Regions from separate parts of the Thermostichus vulcanus str. 'Rupite' genome, predicted to be linked through region 1. Evidence: riboswitches for the same ligand, from Rfam matches in the RefSeq annotation. Region 1 holds a riboswitch; each other region holds the start of a gene.
The links. A riboswitch is a leader RNA that binds a small molecule or an ion and turns the genes downstream of it on or off. The one in region 1 is predicted to bind cobalamin.
Positions count from the first base shown of each region.

Region 2: it holds a riboswitch for cobalamin, as region 1 does, so the genes downstream of both, JX360_RS14125 (sirohydrochlorin chelatase) here and JX360_RS09365 (HupE/UreJ family protein) in region 1, are expected to answer to the same signal.
Region 3: it holds a riboswitch for cobalamin, as region 1 does, so the genes downstream of both, JX360_RS08925 (TonB-dependent receptor plug domain-containing protein) here and JX360_RS09365 (HupE/UreJ family protein) in region 1, are expected to answer to the same signal.

Region 1 covers NZ_JAFIRA010000021.1:32,335-38,347, forward strand. Annotated here, with positions in the region: gene rpoD (RNA polymerase sigma factor RpoD) at 1-769, shown strand, start outside; gene JX360_RS09350 (NAD(P)-binding domain-containing protein) at 1,046-1,222, shown strand; gene murA (UDP-N-acetylglucosamine 1-carboxyvinyltransferase) at 1,269-2,624, opposite strand; gene ndk (nucleoside-diphosphate kinase) at 2,907-3,356, opposite strand; gene JX360_RS09365 (HupE/UreJ family protein) at 3,463-4,149, opposite strand; cobalamin riboswitch at 4,178-4,319, opposite strand; gene JX360_RS09370 (hypothetical protein) at 4,428-4,940, opposite strand; gene JX360_RS09375 (MGMT family protein) at 5,092-5,445, shown strand; gene JX360_RS09380 (bifunctional metallophosphatase/5'-nucleotidase) at 5,553-6,013, shown strand, end outside.
Region 2 covers NZ_JAFIRA010000044.1:20,786-26,798, forward strand. Annotated here, with positions in the region: gene JX360_RS14110 (prolyl oligopeptidase family serine peptidase) at 1-12, opposite strand, end outside; gene treZ (malto-oligosyltrehalose trehalohydrolase) at 185-2,050, shown strand; gene JX360_RS14120 (hypothetical protein) at 2,095-2,550, opposite strand; cobalamin riboswitch at 2,714-2,849, shown strand; gene JX360_RS14125 (sirohydrochlorin chelatase) at 2,879-3,928, shown strand; gene JX360_RS14130 (hypothetical protein) at 4,104-4,916, shown strand; gene JX360_RS14135 (M48 family metalloprotease) at 4,995-6,013, opposite strand, start outside.
Region 3 covers NZ_JAFIRA010000019.1:41,887-47,899, reverse strand. Annotated here, with positions in the region: gene JX360_RS08940 ((2Fe-2S) ferredoxin domain-containing protein) at 1-15, opposite strand, end outside; gene JX360_RS08935 (Uma2 family endonuclease) at 12-713, opposite strand; gene JX360_RS08930 (DUF1636 family protein) at 762-1,220, opposite strand; gene JX360_RS08925 (TonB-dependent receptor plug domain-containing protein) at 1,309-1,677, opposite strand; cobalamin riboswitch at 1,717-1,879, opposite strand; gene JX360_RS08920 (FmdE family protein) at 1,946-2,317, opposite strand; gene JX360_RS08915 (glycosyltransferase) at 2,743-3,960, opposite strand; gene JX360_RS08910 (HD family phosphohydrolase) at 4,151-6,013, opposite strand, start outside.

The DNA.
Region 1 (6,013 bases):
AGAAGTAAAGATGCCTTTACCAGATTTTCGGCGGCGGTTGCATCGGGGGCGTCGGGCCAAGGAGAAGATGGTGCAGTCTAACCTGCGTTTGGTGGTTTCCATCGCTAAGAAATACATGAACCGGGGCCTATCCTTTCAGGATTTGATCCAAGAGGGATCCCTGGGGTTGATTCGGGCAGCCGAGAAATTTGACCACGAGAAGGGCTACAAGTTCTCCACCTATGCCACCTGGTGGATTCGGCAAGCCATTACCCGTGCCATTGCTGACCAATCCCGCACGATTCGCTTGCCGGTGCACCTCTACGAGACCATCTCCCGCATTAAAAAGGTTACCAAGCTGCTTTCCCAGGAATTGGGTCGCAAACCCACCGAAGAAGAGATCGCCACCCGTATGGAGATCACCATCGAGAAGTTGCGGTTCATCGCCAAGTCGGCTCAGCTCCCCATCTCTTTAGAAACTCCGATTGGCAAAGAAGAAGATTCTCGCCTAGGGGACTTCATCGAGTCAGATGGAGAAACTCCAGAGGATCGGGTGGCCAAAGTCCTGCTACGAGAAGATCTTGAAAGTGTCTTAGAAACCCTCACCTCACGGGAACGAGACGTACTCAAATTGCGCTACGGCTTGGACGATGGCCGCATGAAAACCCTGGAAGAGATTGGGCAGATCTTTAACGTCACCCGTGAACGGATCCGGCAGATCGAAGCCAAAGCCCTGCGAAAACTGCGGCACCCTAACCGCAATAGCGTCCTCAAGGAATACATCCGCTAAGCTACCCATGAGTTAATTGGGCTGGGTTAGTGGATGCGCTGCTATCCAATCCAAAACTGCAGACGCCTGCCCCCCAGAATAGTTCATCACCAAACAGGGTTGAACCCAACAACCACAACGCCGATAGACGCAAGATACCTATGAGCTGGGCTTGCATCTGCATCACCACCTGATTGGCCGGCCTCCTCCATATCCGCCAAGATGCGCTCACAGCACTGGAAATAAAGCGAAATAAAGCTGTCCGGCTTCCGTGAGATTGAGCTTGCGGGTGGTGCGTTGCGAAAGTCTGGCCCCCAAGTGCCTTCCCAAACGGAAGAGGTGGGGTTTGAGGCTGTTGATGCCGGATCCCTGGCCAGTGCCCGCTTGCTAGAACCCTATGCCATGCTCTGGATTAAGTTGGCCATGAGCTTTGAGCAAGGCCGCACCTTCGCCTTTGGCCTGCTCCGCCGTTGAGCCAGCTTACCCCCACCAGCACAACCAAGAGGCGGGCCACACCCTCTCAAGCCGTAACCGGGATCCGCGCTGTGCTTTCCCCCCGATGCACCTTTGCCCCGACATTGCGCAGCTTCTCGTCAATAGCTTCGTAACCGCGATCGATGTAGTGCAATCCGTGGATGGTAGAGGAGCCTTCAGCCGCTAACCCCGCCAACACCAGTGCCGCACCCGCCCGCAGATCGGTAGCCACCACCGGGGCAGCAGAAAAAGAGGGCACCCCGCGGATTAGGGCCACACGGTTTTTCAGGCGAATGTCCGCTCCCATGCGGTTGAGTTCGGGAATGTGGTGCATCCGGTTTTCGAATACCGTCTCCTCGATGGTGCAACTGCCTTCACTGAGGGCAGCCAAAGCCATGATCGGCGCTTGTACATCCGTAGGGAACCCTGGATAGGGCAACGTTTGAATATCCGTAGCCTGACAGAGCCAACCGGATTCCAATTGGGCTGGAGCAATGCGCAGTCGATTCGGGCCTTCTTCTTCCACCCGCAGTCCCATCGCTTGCAATTTGGCGATCACCGCCCGCAGATGGTCAGGAATAACCGGGCCAACCGTCAGGTTAGAACGGGTGATGGCCCCAGCAATGAGATAGGTGCTGGCCTCAATGCGATCGGGGATGACAGTGTATTCCGTGCCATGCAAACGGGGCACCCCCACCACCACCAGCGTATTGGTGCCTACACCGCGAATGCGGGCTCCCATCGCCTGACAAAAATGGGCCAAGTCCGCCACTTCTGGTTCCTGGGCGGCATTTTCGATCACCGTTTCCCCGTCCGCCAGCGTTGCCGCCATCATCAGGGTTTCTGTAGCACCGACACTGGGATAGTCGAGGTAGATGCGAGTCCCCACCAACCGGCGAGCATAGGCATGAACCACCCCATGTTCGATCTGGACGGTTGCTCCCAATGCCTGTAACCCACGCACATGCAGATCCACCGGACGGGATCCGATGGCACAGCCGCCAGGTAAAGGCACTCGTGCCACTCCCAAACGCGCCAACAACGGCCCAGTGATAAAAAAGCTAGCCCGCAACTGACTGACCAATTCGTAGGGAGCTTGGCAGGTTTTGAGGGAACTGGCATCTAGGTCGAGGGTATGACCGACATGGGAAACTTTGACCCCCAACGTGGTCAGGATCTGCCCCATGCGTTCGATATCCAACAGACGCGGTACATTCTGAATGCGACAGGCAGCGGGGGCCAAAAGGGATCCTGCCATGAGTGCCAGAGCTGAGTTTTTCGCTCCGCCAATGGGAATATGGCCTTGTAAAGGGTGCTTGCCGGTGATGTGCAAAACGGGGCCAGCGGCTTCGGGCAGGGATCCGATTCCAGCTAGGGTTGGCGACGGTGCGAACCCTTCCATGATGTCTTTCAATCTTCCTCCTCACCCACTAAAAATGATCGAGATGATCAACTTTCTCCAAGGGGATCCCTTGGAGAGAGAAGCAGCAGCCAAACGTGCCAATTGGAGCCTGGTGGAGGAAGGAAGAGAAGTGCTACTGGCTTCGCCTCTATCTTACCGAAAGGGATGGGATTTGCAGCGGCTGCTGGTGGGGATTCAAATTCACGTTTACACAATCCTTGGCCTTGCGAGAGGAAGATTGACCCTGCTTTCAAGCTAGGCTCAGAGCAATGTACTAATCAATCACTCATAAATCCAGCTTTGGGCGCTACTTGTCCAGTTCACCAGTTCTGAGTCGCCAAACCAGAGGGCAATTTCCCGTTGTGCCGTTTCCAAGCCATCGGAGCCGTGGATGATATTCCGGCCAATATCAATGCCAAAGTCCCCGCGAATGGTACCTGGCTCAGCCTCAAGGGGGTTGGTTTTGCCGATCAACTTGCGGGCGGCGGCTACCACCCCTTTGCCTTCCCAAACCATGGCAACAACCGGTCCAGAGGTGATAAATTGCACCAACCCAGGGAAGAAGGGCCGCTCTTTGTGCTCGGCATAGTGGTTTTCCGCCAGCTCCTGGCTCACCTGCATCAGCTTCAGGCCCACCAGTTGGTACCCCCGGCTTTCTAGGCGTTGGATGATGGTGCCCACTAGGCCCCGCTGCACACCGTCCGGTTTAATGGCGATAAAGGTGCGCTCCATGTGTTTTCCCCTCGTTGTTACAGATCTTCACCGTTATCCTTGTACTGGATTAGGGATCCCCAGCGCAAGAGAGCCGATCAGCAGACTTGGAGACTGGCGCATCCCGTCACCCCACCACCGCCAAGGTGAGGAAGCCCGCCCCCACCCCCGTGATGATCCAACCGGCCCAGCGGGTCAGCCCGGAAACACGGGATCCCAAATACTCAGCCACCCCCAAGCTAAGGAGGGCTACCCCGTACTGAATGACGGTAAACCCGATCAGATACCACACCAAAGGCATCCATCCTGCCCCGATAATCGCCTCAGCATAGGCATAGCCATGAAACAACCCCGCCAGGGATCCAAACAGCAGCAGCACCCAGCCCTTGACCTGCCTTGCCAGCACCAGCAGCAACCCAAACAGCACCACCGAACCGGCAATGCCCAATTCCATGAGCCAAAGATCAAGGCCGGCAATGTGGAGCCCGGTACCCCCTAGAGCCGCCAGGACGAAGCCCAAAGGGATCCCGTAGCGCCAGTTTTGGCCGGCAGAAATCAACCCAATGGCGACAATAAAAGCCAGATGATCCAACCCAATCAGTGGATGGGCCAGCCCCGAGAGGAACCCCTGCCACCACGACTGCGGCAGTTCTCCCCCAAAAGCATGATGGGCAAAGGCCGGAGAGAAGGACAACCACACCGCCAGTGCCCCCAAGACAGCAACCCAGTTCCGGGACACTCTCTTGCCTGACACATAAGCCATATAGGGGAAAGGATGAGATCCCGCCGGGGATCCCTGCCAAAACGGAGACATACTTCTGTACCTCGCAGAATAGGAATGGCGTTCACTGCAACAGACGGCGGGCATTCTGGCTGGGGTGAAATCACCCTTCACAGCTGCGGGACAGCGACGGTCTTGCACCGTACTTTCCCCCTTACCTCCGACGGCTGCTCCCCGACGGAACCGCTGACTCTAGGGTGGGTTCTGTGGGATCCCCAAACCTGAAGAGCAATCGCAACCCTATCACAGCTGGCCGTCACCGCTGATGACATTCGGTGAACTCCCCCTCCCTAAGCGGTCTGAGATTGGATTTAAGGGCGCTCGGTGTAGCCTTGTAAATTTTCCGGCTCAAATTGGCGCAGAATGCGAGTTGCCTCTCGGATGCGGGCTTCGGTATCTTCCTGCAGGATAAGCAAATACTTGCCCGCGTTCAATCGGTTGCGATAAGCCAAGGCATCTCCCGATCCACTGCTCAGGCCCACCCCACCCCCGACGAAGAAGCTGCCCATCGCCGCTGCTGCCCCGCCCAACAGTCCACCAATCAGGTGATTGCCGACGGATCCCGCCCAAGCGAAGGTCTCCAACCCGCTCAAAATACTGAATCCGACCCCTGCTAAAAAGCCAAAGGGCACCAACCAAACTGCCATACGATTCATCTGCTGACGGGCTGACCGGGCTGGATCGATGAAGCCAAATTCATCGGCAGTTTTATACCCTCTTCCCAAAAGATTGAGTTGACTGAGGGAAAACCCCGCCTTTTCCAGGGCGCTATAGGCAGCCTCAGCAGCGATGCGATCCGGCAGTACGGCAATCAAATAGCTCATGGCTTCCTTGAGTTAGTTTGGAGGATTTATTAGAGGGTTTATTTCATTCTCGGCTAAGTCTGAGTACAGCTCTAGTGCCGGTTTCCTCCAACAATGCCGGTGTCCTTGTCCAAACCGGTTAAAATCTCCTTCGTGCAAACTGGAGCCCCATGTGCTTCCCCAAGGGCCTTCTGCTAACCTCTACCAGCGTTTTTACGATGTTGTCCGGCGGATCCCGACTGGACGGGTGGCCACCTATGGGCAAGTGGCCCGCTTGGCCGGTTATCCCGGTTATGCGCGACAGGTGGGGTATGCGCTGTTTCGGCTCCAAGGGGAAGAGACAGATATCCCTTGGCAACGGGTGATCAATGCGCAGGGGCGAATCTCCTATTCACCGTTTCGCCTCGGTCAAGATCACCTGCAAAAAGTTCTCTTGGAAGCGGAAGGGATCCGATTTGACTCCGACCATCGGGTGGATTTGCAGTGCTTTGGCTGGGATCCCGCTAGTCCTGACGACAAAGCTTAACCCTAGCTTGACTCAACCTTAAACTTACCATAGCGATACCTCCATCCCAACCCTGGTAACGTGAACGCGGACGCGCCTTATCTCGTGGATGGAGTGAACCAATTGTCATGAAAGTATCTCGTTACGCTCACGCTGCGCCGGAGCCCGGCGTACAGAGGTTTACCTCAAGGGGGTGGGCCTGGGTTCATTTGAACGCTTGGGCCAAATCCCTTTGGATTGGGTTGTTCTGCTTGGTGATTGGCCTAACCAGCGCCTGTGGCAGCAGCAGCAGCAGCTCAGTGGCTACCGGCGGTGGTGCCGGCTTTATCGGCACGGATCCCAATGTGGTCTTATCGACGCAGCCAACCGCTTTTACCCTGCAAGTGCTGCATGCTAGCGACCTGGAAGCCTCTTTGGCTGCCGTAGAGGATGCACCCCGCTTTTCGGCAGTGGTGAACGCCCTGCGCCCCCAGTTTCCCAATACGGTGGTGCTTTCCAGTGGGGATAACTACATTCCCAGCCCCTTCTACAATGCCAGCACGGATCCCTCGCTAGCTGGCCGCTACAACCGCACCCCTGGCAAAGCAGA
Region 2 (6,013 bases), on a different contig from region 1:
ATAACTGAGCATAGGAGATTGGCAGGAAAGAGCTATTCCACTATGACAAAGGTTTGGGGCAAAGATCTGGCTCCAAAGAGGGGCAGAGGCGCTGCTGGCAGCGTTTGGGCAAGGTTGGTGTGGATCCCTGAGTAGAGAATCACCCCGCTATAGTGGGAACCGTGTTTGCTGGCCTGGATCTGTGTTGAATCATTCTTCCTTCTCCTTTGCTCCCACCCACCGCGTTGGCGCCTATCCCCTCGGCTCTGGAGGCTATCGCTTCCGGGTTTGGGCACCGTTGCTGCCCCAGGTGGAGCTGAAACTACTCAGCCCCATCGAGCAGCGGCTGTCCATGCAGCAGGATGCCGAGGGCTATTGGCAGGCGGAATTAGAAGGGATCCCAGAGGGGCCACTGGACTATCTCTTCGTCCTCCACCAAGAGCAGGGTCAGGTGGAACGACCGGATCCGGCCTCCCGCTGGCAACCCCACGGTGTTCATGGCCCCTCACGGGTTTTGCATCCAGATTTTGCCTGGCAGGATTCAGCTTGGCCAGGGATCCCCTTGGAGCAGTGGATCCTCTACGAGCTGCATGTCGGCACCTTTACTCCTGAAGGAACCTTTGCCGCCATTATTCCCCGCCTGCCGGAGCTACTGGACTTGGGGGTGAATGTGTTGGAGCTGATGCCGGTGGCCCAATGTCCGGGAGGGCGCAACTGGGGCTACGACGGGGTGTATCCCTATGCGGTGCAAACCGCCTATGGAGGAGCAACGGAGCTAAAACAGTTGGTGAATGCCTGCCACCAGGTGGGGATGGCGGTGATTCTGGATGTGGTTTACAACCACCTGGGGCCGGAAGGCAATTACCTGCGCGAATTTGGCCCCTATTTCACCGATAAGTACCATACTCCCTGGGGATCCGCCCTCAATTTCGACGACCGCTATTGCGATGGGGTACGAGAGTTTTTCTTGCAAAATGCCGAGTTTTGGTTGGAGGAATTCCACCTGGATGGATTGCGGTTGGATGCGATTCATGCCATTTACGACTTTAGCGCCCGCCCCTTTTTAGGAGAACTCTCGCAACGGGTGGAAGCCTTGAGCCAGCGCATCGGCTGGAAGCGACACCTGATTGCCGAAACCGACCTGAATGATGTCAAGATCATCACCCCTCGGGAGCAGGGGGGCTATGGGATAGATGCGCAGTGGTGCGATGACTTTCATCACTGTGTGCACACCTTGCTCACGGGTGAACGCGAAGGCTACTACGAAGACTTTGGCCGGTTAGAGCAATTGGCCAAATCCTACCGAGAAAGCTATGTCTTTTCCGGGCAATACTCTCCCCACCGGGCCAGACGCTATGGCAACTCCGCCGCTCAGCGACCGGGATCCCAGTTTGTCATCTGCATTCAGAATCATGACCAAGTGGGTAACCGCATGTGGGGGGATCGCCTCAGCCAGCTCACCTCTTTTGAGGGGTTAAAACTGGCGGCAGCCGCTTTACTCTTGGCCCCGATGTTGCCGATGCTCTTCATGGGAGAAGAGTATGGCGAAACAGCACCCTTCCAGTATTTTGTTAGCCACGGGGATCCCGACTTGGTAGAAGCTGTGCGGCAGGGTCGCAGACGAGAATTTAGCGCCTTTAGCTGGAAAGGAGAAGTGCCGGATCCCCAATCGGAGGAGACGTTTAACCGTTCCAAACTCAATTGGAATCTCAACTCAGCCGGTCAACACCAAGCCCTTTGGCGGTGGTATCAAACGTTGATTCGGTTGCGCAAAACGCTCCCCGCTTTACAAAGTTTTGAGAGATCCACCGTTCAGGCCGATCTCTTCGCAGAATCGGGTTTAGCTCTGCAGCGGCAGCAGGGATCCGATCTTCTTATCGCCCTATTTAATTTCCACCCAGAACATTCGATGGCCTATTCCGGCTGGCCGGCTGGCTCTTGGCAAAAACTTCTGGATAGTCAGGATCCCGACTGGCTGGGTTCCGGCTCAACAATGCTCCCCCAAACGACAGGGGATCCTGTTGAGGTGCCTGCCTATGGAGTAGGGGTTTACCGGCAGAAGGGTAGTTAAAAATCTCTGCGGTTGTTTGAAAGGGCTTCCCATCCAACAGGAGCTCAGTTCACCTTCACACCGCGAAAGTAGAGGGTATCGGGCAAAACAATCGGGGCTTGTTCAACCCTTTGCTCGGCTACCTTTTGACCCCGATAGGTGAGGGGCTTTTGCACAGGAGCGGCATTCCCAGAGGGCTTGCTCAAAGGTTGGCCGCGATAGGTCAACACCGGTTTGGCAGGGTTGGTGGTAGGGGGAGCAACCTGCATTTGTCCCTTGGGCTGCACCGGTACACTCGCCAAGAGCTGAGCCCATACTTCTGCGTGGTCGTTAAATTCCACCACGATGCTGCGAAACCCGCTCTCTACATCCGTCCGACAAGCAGCTACCGCGTCTTGGGTGCGCTTATACAGTTTCCGAATCGCGTAAAAGTGGTTTTGGAATTTAATCGCCTCCACCAGGCCCTGGGGGGTAGAAGCCCAAAAGCCGCTATCTGCATCGCTGTAATCCAGGATGACCATGATTGCTCTCCACGGGATATTTCGAGATTTCCCAGCTTTACTGGTTTTTATATCAGATGCAATGGATCACAACAGTGCGACTGATCACATTCGCAATCGATTTTAATCCGTAAATACCTCTATTTCCCCAGACACTATCCACCCACATCCCCCTGGGGGGCTTGGTGAATGGCAAAGGGCAAGCTAATCTGGATGACTCAGGCAGATTGGGGAAAGTGCGGTGCAAATCCGCCACTGTGACGCAACTGTGATGGGATCCCTCCCTCAGCCAGAATGCCCACCTGCCCCTATCCCACAACCCTTGCGATTCACAAGGAACGGAGTTTTTGTGTTCGACTTGCTCAGTACCGCCGCGTCCACCCCGCTTTCTCCATCTACGCCTCAGCCCCTACCCCTGTTGCTCATTGGCCACGGATCCCGGGATCCCCAAGGACGGCAAGCTTTTCTCGAACTGGCCCAAGCCTACCAAGCCCGTACCCCCCACCGGCCCGTGATCCCCTGTTTCTTGGAGTTGACCGAGCCGAGTATTGCCCAAGGGATCCAACAGTGCATCGCCCAAGGTTGGCAGGAAGTGGTGGCACTGCCGCTGCTGTTGTTTGGGGCTCGTCACAACAAGTTTGACGTGACGGTGGAGTTGGATCGGCTGCAAGCCCTGTATCCACAGTTGCGTATTCATTACAGTGGACCCCTGGGGATCCGCAGCGAAATTCTGCAACTGCTGCGAGCGCGTTTGAGGGCTTTGTTGGCTGCTCAACCTCCAGGGATCCCGGACTCGGAAACCGTGCTGCTGTTTGTTGGTCGTGGATCCAGCGATCCGGAAGCCAATGCCGAAACCTGTAAACTGGCCCGCCTGCTTTGGGAGGGATCCGGTTTTCGCGCCGTCGAGACTTGTTTTATCGGCATTACCCATCCGCGCCTACCGATGGGGTTTGAACGAGCGTTGTTGTGGCAACCGCGCCGGGTGATCGTTTTGCCCTACTTCCTGTTTACTGGCGTGTTGGTGAAAAAAATCGAGGCTGCCATCCAGGAACAACGGCTCCTTCATCCAGGGATGGACTGGCTGGGTCTACCGGAACTGGGCATTGTCGATACGATTTTGCAGAGCCTGCGCCAACTGGAACAGGAAGCCCGACAGGGCCAAACCCAAATGAATTGTCACCTATGCAAGTTTCGACTGGCGGTAAAAGAATGGGCCAGTGCTCAACATACCCATCCTCACGACAATGCTACGCATCGCTTACGCGATCACGGCCACTCCCCCAGCCACAGTCATCACAACCACAGTCATAGCCACTCCCATCATGGGCATGACCCTACCCATGCGGATCCTTGGGCTCAGATCGAGGATTATCACCAACGGGCCTGGCAAGTACCCTAGTGGGGGCGGATCCCAGAGGGTCGAGCTCGCGATGGACAAGATAAACTCTCAAGATAGACTCTTAATTATTAATTACAGGCCAGTTCTCAACTGGCTAACGCTCTGATTTGTTCGGGTCATGATGGTTTCCCGCTCCTCTTGGGTCTCTGGTGCCGCTGCTGCGGGGATCGGGATCATGACATGGGCTTTGGTGGTGGGGCTGTTGGATCAGATGATGCCAACTCTACCCAAACTGTCGATCTCGCTGGCTTGGATCCCTGGGATCCTGGCGGGCCTTGGGGCAACTTATGGGGCTTTGAGCACCCTGAGACTGGCCCTGCAATCGGAGTCTTGGACTGACTTTCGTGCGTCGCTGTTGGCCACTTGGGTGCCTTTTGATCCAGCAGACCATGGAGGTAAGCCCCGGCAACCTGCGGTGGATCCCCGCCCTGGGCAAATTGCACAAGAGATCCAACAAATTCAGCTACGCCATCAAAAGACCCTGAACCGCATCAAGCAACAGGTGCAAGCGGAGATCCAAACCTGTGAACGAGCCCAGGCCCAACTGCGCAACGAACAACAACGGTGTCAAGTACTTCAGGCCCAGGCCCAGCAGTTGCAACAGTACCTACAGACATTACCCCCTCACACGCCTCCCCCATCCCAAACCTCCAACTCCCAAACATCCAACAAGGAGCGAGAACTGCGCCAAAAGCTTCGTCAGCTGCAATCTCAAATTGTTACCCTCAAAACAGAATTGGAACGGCAAGGGATCCAGCTGCAACACTCCGAAACAGAACGCGCCCAACTGCAACAACAGCAGCAAAAGCTGAAGCGTCTCTTGCGCCGCGCAAAAGCTGAAAACCAAGAGCTCCGCTCACAACAAGAGCATCGGGCCAAACAGATGGAACAAACCCAACAGGAACTACAGGCTTTGCAAAGCTCCTACCGTGCCCTACAAGTCTTGCAGGAAGTGGAATCGGGTTTACCCCAAAGTGATTCCGCCTGAGTTATCTTTCCCCCAACTCTTTTCCAAACAAAGGGTGGCTAGGGCGCAACGGAAACCATTGGGACTGGGAACCTCCTCTCAAAGCAGCACCATCAACCCAATGGCAACCACGACCCCAATGACACCCCACACCCGCTGCCAGAAGGGATGATGACTGGTCACAACCTGGCCTTGAGGCTTTTGGAAATGGTCCAGATCCATCCAGGCAGCCACCCCTCGCCGGAACCAGCCCACCGCGGATCCCTGCTCACCGATCAACCCTTCCACTTGGTTTGCTCCAAACAAGAAGTTGCCCAACGGCCCAAAGCGAGAGGCATAGCGCAAGAAGATCATCCCGGACTCATCCTGAAACTTTAGATCCGAGCCAAAACGATATCCGGCATCGCCCCGCCCGATCACCCGTCCTTGGAGTTGCATGGGCAAACCGCGTAAGGGGCTGGCATAGGGGTTGCTCATTGCCTTCAACACATTCAACGCCGGAGGATTATTGAGGCTGGGGTACATCACCGTCGTTTTCAGCAATTGTCCCACACTGCCTCCCAAAACTATCCATCCAGCAAAGATCCCAAACTGCCCCGCTAATAAGGCCGGGATCCCCAACAGCGTTCCCAAAATGACCCCTATCCAAACAGCATTTAGCAACACCACATCCAGAGCGAAGCCCCCGTAGAGCTGTTGTCGGTTCAGATGTTTACCCTGCGCCGCCACGGTGGCCATATCAAACTCTACTGGCAGATCCAGTTGTTCGGCATAAGTTCCCAGGGCGCGTACCCGTTTACCTGTTAGCGGATGTGTAGAATTCAACTCCATCCACCAAGCCCAGGGGTTAAACAGATCCCACAAAAACACCTTGCCCACCTGGCTGGGATCCGCAGCCACCCGATAGGCAGTACCGGCAGTTGTAGCCGCCTTGGCATCATAAATCCCTAGGGCACGGGTGCCTTCCAAGAGACGGGAGCTGCGCCGACGGGTTTCCTCATCTTGTTCCCGTTCTCCTTCCTCCACAATGCCATAGGCAATTTTCACCAAAGCCCGCGAGAGTGCATTGGGGTTGCCGGTTACTTCAGCAGCAAAGTGGTCGGCGAAATACTCCCGTA
Region 3 (6,013 bases), on a different contig from region 1:
AGAAAATGGGCTCATGAATTTGACTCCTCTCCCTTAATTTCCTGGGGTACCTGTTGAACAAGTTGAACAAACTTAGAATGCTCAGGAGACTGGATCCCTTGTTGTAGCACTTCTAAGACGCGTGTCATCTGTTGGTTAAGAAGCGCCTGTCTATCCAGCCATAAGCCTGGGAAGGTGGCACATTTTAGGATCCCGTTTTCGTCAGGTTCCAGAGAACTATAACTTCCCGCTTGCAGGGTAAACCAATCTAATCCTCCCTCCAAGGTGCGCCAAACAATGTACTCTCGCACTTGATTGCGGCGATAAACCTCTTTCTTTTCATGTAAATCCAGCGAAGCAGAACTGGCGGCAATCTCAACAATCAATTCAGGGCTGCCCTCAATATAATCATCCTCGGAAATCATGGCTTGTTGACCGGGCACAAACAAAACAATATCCGGCTGAAGCTCATTCTTGGCATCCATCCGCACAGTCGGATTGTCAGCAAGAACAAGACCAGGAAGGCTAATTTTGTAGACTCCTAACCAGATCAGTAAATTAGCGTGTGGCTCACCATGGCTTCTAACTCGCAACGGGGATCCCATATAAACCACTCCTTCCACCAGTTCTGCTTTTTTGAGATCCGGCATGGCTTCATAGCGCCGCTCAAATTCAGCACGACTGAGATGGTCGCCACTTTCTAGCGGTGGGATCCGGGTTGGTGTGGATAACATCGCTCTGACCTCAGATGGAGGGTTGGCATGGGCTCCGGTGATTTCATCCTAAACTTGAGCCAGCGGCGGGATGCGGGCAATCACCCCTCGTTTGAGGGGGCGCTCTGCCCAAGGCAGGATGCCATCGGGTTTGGCAAGGTAGAGCTGAGCGGTTGCCAAGATCGCCTCCGTATCCTTCGGATCCAAATCTCCAAAGACATAAGTGGTTTTATCGGGTGCGGCCAGGCCGATAACACAGGCATGGCTACAGCCGCTCATGCATTCGACCGGTTGCAGATAGAGGCGGGGATCCCGTGGCTTGGATTGAAGGGTGTTAAGCAGGGTTTCCCCTTGGCTGGTGCCCTGCCGTGTGCCGTTGACCCATTGGGATCCACAGGTAGTGCACACCAGCAGGTAATGGGGTTTGGCAGTACCGGGTTCTAGAGGTTGGGATTGGGCTTGTGTCATCATGGCTTGTCTTGGGCTAAAGGGTTGAATGAAAGGAACTGAGGCTGGGATCCGTCCCATGCGGTAGCGGTAAAAATCAAGCCTCTAAAACTGTCCCCGCAGATTGACTCGGATGGTTTGTCCGATGCCGGGATAGCCGGGGAAGACTTCAATACTGCTGGTTCAGCAGGTTATCGACCCCGACATCCAACGCCAGAGTCTCGGAAAGGGGGATCCCACCCCTCAAAGCTAAAGTGGTATAGCCGGGCAGGTAGCGCAAGGCTTCTTGAGCCGTTCTGGCCCCCTGTTCACGAATTTGCTGAAGGGTAACCACATAAACCGGGCGGGAAGAGTCTCGCAGAAGCCCTGGACGGCGAAACGGGCTGGTCACCGGCTGGTTGAGAATATCGGCGCTAATGCCTGTGTCCAGAATGTCAGTCTCTAAAGATTGAACCGGCTGAGTAAGTCCCCTGAGAGCTAGCAGGGATCCCCAGAGACAAAGACCCCAGCCCAAAGCCGAGGGCACAAAAGTTTTCATCAATCAAGTGTCCTTTTCCGTGCGACGCGGAACTAAAGGTCAGGCACAAGTTGATAGGCGGGCATTCTGACTGAGGGAACCCCCCTTGTTCAACAAGAGCGGAGTCCCATCACAGCTGCGGCACAGCGCCGGATTCCCACCGGACTTTCCCCTTTACTCACCGTGGCTGATCCCCACAGTGACCTATCTGTGAATCTGCATCATAGCGCTAAACATTTAGGATCCCAATCCATGCCAGGGGGATATTCACCAGAACCTTACCAGAACTTTAGGGACTCACTTTAACAACGAAAATCTCTTCATCCGGCATTTGCAGAACCCGTTGCCCGGCTGCTGCTAACTCCTCTCTCGGCAAATCTCGATAGGTCGCTAAAAACTCTGGCAAAACCCGAAATTCCACCTGCCTACCACTTTCTTTATGAATGACAAGGCTGCGCATTTCCTCAACGGAGCCGACTTCCACTAAGCTCAAGTTCATCTTGCCCAAACTGGCCCCCGTACCGGCATGCAAGCCGTCCACAATTGAAGTGAATTGGATCTCTCTGGGGGATTCATGAATCACCTCTACGGCAAAGCGATTCATAGAGGTGTGGGGAGTAGGACTCATCAGCCCTAACTCCTCGAGGGCGCGTAGCCCCATTCGATGTCACCCGTGATGCGAGTCTTCAATCTATTCTTGAACCGTGGCAGCACGGACATTTTGAGCAAAAGCGTTGCATCCTGACATAATACTTTACACTTTAGGGTCTCCAGTCATACGAGTCATCCAAACCACAAAATTACTTTCCTGACGGATAATCAGTTGAATATATCTCAACTTGTCTAACAATTTCTCGCTATATATTTTTGGTATCTCTATCATCAATAGAATTAGATAAGCTATCATACAACACTTGTGCATTAGTACCATTGCCTCAGCAGCGATTCCTCTGACCCCTCAAATCAAAATCCCCAAGCCGAAGTGGTAGTTTCTTTTCGGTGCTACTGGGATCTCGAAGTTTAAGTCTAGAGCCTAATTATGGGATCCCCTTATTAAGGGCAGGTCAACATAAGGTTGATCTGCCTTTAGGGGTTTTTTGGGTTAGGTTTGACTTCCGTGACCCGCCAGCTCAGTTTAAAATTCAGATAAAAGTTCCAAAACACGACAATGCCAATGGCAATCAGGTTGGCCAGTAGATAATGGATGCCGAGATATTCACTCAGCAGGATCAACAGAAAAGAGTTGAGCAACAAGCCAATCAGACAAATGACATTAAACTTGACCAGTCGTTTCAGTCGGTTCAATGCACCGGGTTGCAGCTTGGTGACACTGCGAAACGTCCATAGATCATTCCAAAGAAAGTTGTTCAAAATAGCAACTTCCGAGGAAATCAGCTTGCTGGCCATCAGTCCCCAGCCTAAATTGCTGGGATCATGCAAAAAGTAGAGCAGAATCATATCTACAAAGGTGCCCGAGAGCCCAACAGTGCTAAAGCGCAGGAAGGATCCCAGAGGGCCAAGGGAAAGGCGCAGGTGGATCAGGTGTTGTAGATATTGAATGCAGGTTCGCAGTTGGATTTTGCTCTCGCCATTTTGACGCTCCTGAAACACATAACCGACTTCTTCAATGGTTCCAACTCGGCCCCGAGCCAGCACCTCGATCAGCAGTTTGTAGCCTTTGGGGTTGAGCGGGATCCCGGCAATAGATTTACGCCGAACCAGAAATAACCCACTCAAGGGATCCGAAACACGCCCTAAAACCCCAGGCAGTATGGCCAGCCCGATCAGTTGTGCCCCTCGGGAAATAATGCGCCGACCCAAGCTCCAGTAGCTGACTCCACCCGATTCTGCATAGCGGCTGCCCACTGCCAAGTCTGCTCCCCTTTGCATGGGCTGCCACAACTTGAGAATCATCTCCGGTGGATGCTGCAAGTCCCCATCGATCACCCCCAAAACCTCTCCTTGGGAAACCTGCCAACCTCGCAAAACGGCAGTGGCCAATCCCCGTTCCTGTTGGCGGCAAATGACTTTGAGTTGCGGCAACTGGCCTTGTAACTCCTGGGCCACCTTGGCTGTGTGATCCGGGCTGTTGTCATCCACCACAATCAGCTCATAGGCCCCCGGCAAGACCGTATCCAGGGATCCACACAACTGACTGATCAGGCTTTGGATACTGGAAGCCTCATTGTAGGTGGGGATCACCAGCGAGAGTTGGATAGGACTGGGGTGGGATAGGGGCGGGATCTGGATGGGGGTTACCAAGGCAGTTGGAGCCGTCAATGAAGCAGAAGCAGCATTAGGCATTCAGTAGGCCATCCGAGAAAAGGCAAATTGAATTGAGGATCCTGAAGTGATCCCCTAGAAGACAGGCGTACTCAATCTCAGTAAAGAGCACCGACCTGATTCGCAATAGATCCCCTATCGTACCGATGGATGGCCTCCAGAGCTAGACATTTCTCCACCTACTCAGGCCATTCTCAGAGGGAGCTTGCCGTCAAAGGGATCCCGTTGAAGGGGTGATCAGGACCGGGAACTCGGCACGGGTAGAAGAGTTAGTAGAAGAGTTATCAGAAAGGGGAGGGGTAGGGGTTGAGGTGGGATAAGGGATCCGCTCGTGGTTAGATTCCCGCCAAACCTCCACAAAAGCCTCCGCCACCACCTCCAGATCTTCTAGAGTCAGCCCACTATCGGCTAGCTGGCCATCTTGCCAACGGGCCTTTGCGATCTTTTGCACCGTTGCCCTAGCTCGTTCCATCACTTCAGAACCAAATCCATCGCTCAAGGTCATGCTGCGCAGGGCCGCTTCACAGGCATCTGCCATCATCACCACCCCGGTCTCTTTGCTTTGCGGAATGGGGCCATCGTAGCGGAAGGGTTCTTGCGGCACCGGTTGATCCCCAGCTTTGAGTTGGGCTTGGTGATAAAAATAGGCGATCAGGATTGTGCCCTGGTGCTCAGGAATAAAAGCTCGGACAGCCGTGGGCAGGTTGTATTGCTTGGCTAGGCGGAGGCCATCGCTGACATGGGCCTTGATGATCTGAGCGCTGCGATAGGGATCGTCCAGTTGGGTGTGCGGGTTGAGGCTACCCATCTGGTTCTCGATAAAGTAGCGGGCCTGCAGCATTTTGCCGATGTCGTGGTAGAGGGTGCCGGTACGCACCAGCTCCACATTCAGGTTCAACTTTTGGGCGGCCCGTTCGGCCAAAGTGGCCACAAAAAGGGTGTGTTGAAAGGTGCCAGGGGCTTCTGCCGCCAGTCGGCGCAAGAGAGTCCGGTTCGGGTTGCCCAATTCCAGCAGACGAATCGGGGTCACCAAGTCGAATAGGCGCTCCAGGTAGGGGCTGGCTCCCAGGGCGACAATGCTCCACCCCAAGCTGGTTCCTCCCGCCAAAGCCATCGCCAGGAGATCGATCCCCCCGGTTGTCGCCAAGCTAACCGCTCCATAAGCCAGCATTTGAACCAGAGCTGCCCCACCCCCTAAGAGGGCCAACTCCTCTCGAGAACGAGAACGCCCTGCCAAAGCACAGGCCACGACACTGCCGGAGAGCAAGGGGGCAAAAGCAAGCAAGCTAGCGGGCGCCACCAGGGGCAACAACAACGCTTGCCCGACCACCACCACCAAACCCAGTCCCGCCCCATAGAAACTGCCCAGCAACAGCCCCACCGCCGGGAGGGAACTGAATTCCAGCTTGAACAAAGCCGCCAAAAGCGGAGCCGTGAGAGAAACCATCAGGATCAACACCCGATCCCGTCGGCGCAGATCCGGTTTCAAGCGTTTTTGCAAGGGCACAAAGATGGCTAAGCCCATGCCCATCAGCCCGGCTACTCCCACCAAACCCCAGATATTGACTCCGCGCTGGGTTAGCCCGAAGTGATCCAGAACCAAGAAGATCTCAGGGGTGATGGTTTGATTCGCCCGCACGATCACCTGATTTTCCGTCACAGAGATCAAGACAGGTTCCACTTTTTCAATTTCGGCACGAATGCGTTGGTCGGTGCGTTGCGGATCCACCTCTACATTCGGGGTCAGCACTTGGTTCAGCCACTGGTAGACCAGCGCTTGCAGTTCTTGCCGTTGGGCGGCATTGCCGGGAAAGGTTAAATCGTCCAGTTGGGCTTGGATCCCTTCGGCACGGACTTCGCGGGGTAACCCATCGACAATGCCGATCTTTTGGATGCGTTCCAAGACACGGCGGCTCTGCTGTTGGAGCTGTTGCCAATCGGGATCCACGAGGTTGAGAACGGTGGCTGGGGTCGGGGGAGTGAGCTGTTCTAACTGCAGTAAAGCAGCTTGGTACTGTCGTTGCGCAGCTTCCACCTGAGCGACCAATTGAGTGTAGGGATCCTCTGCCGGAGT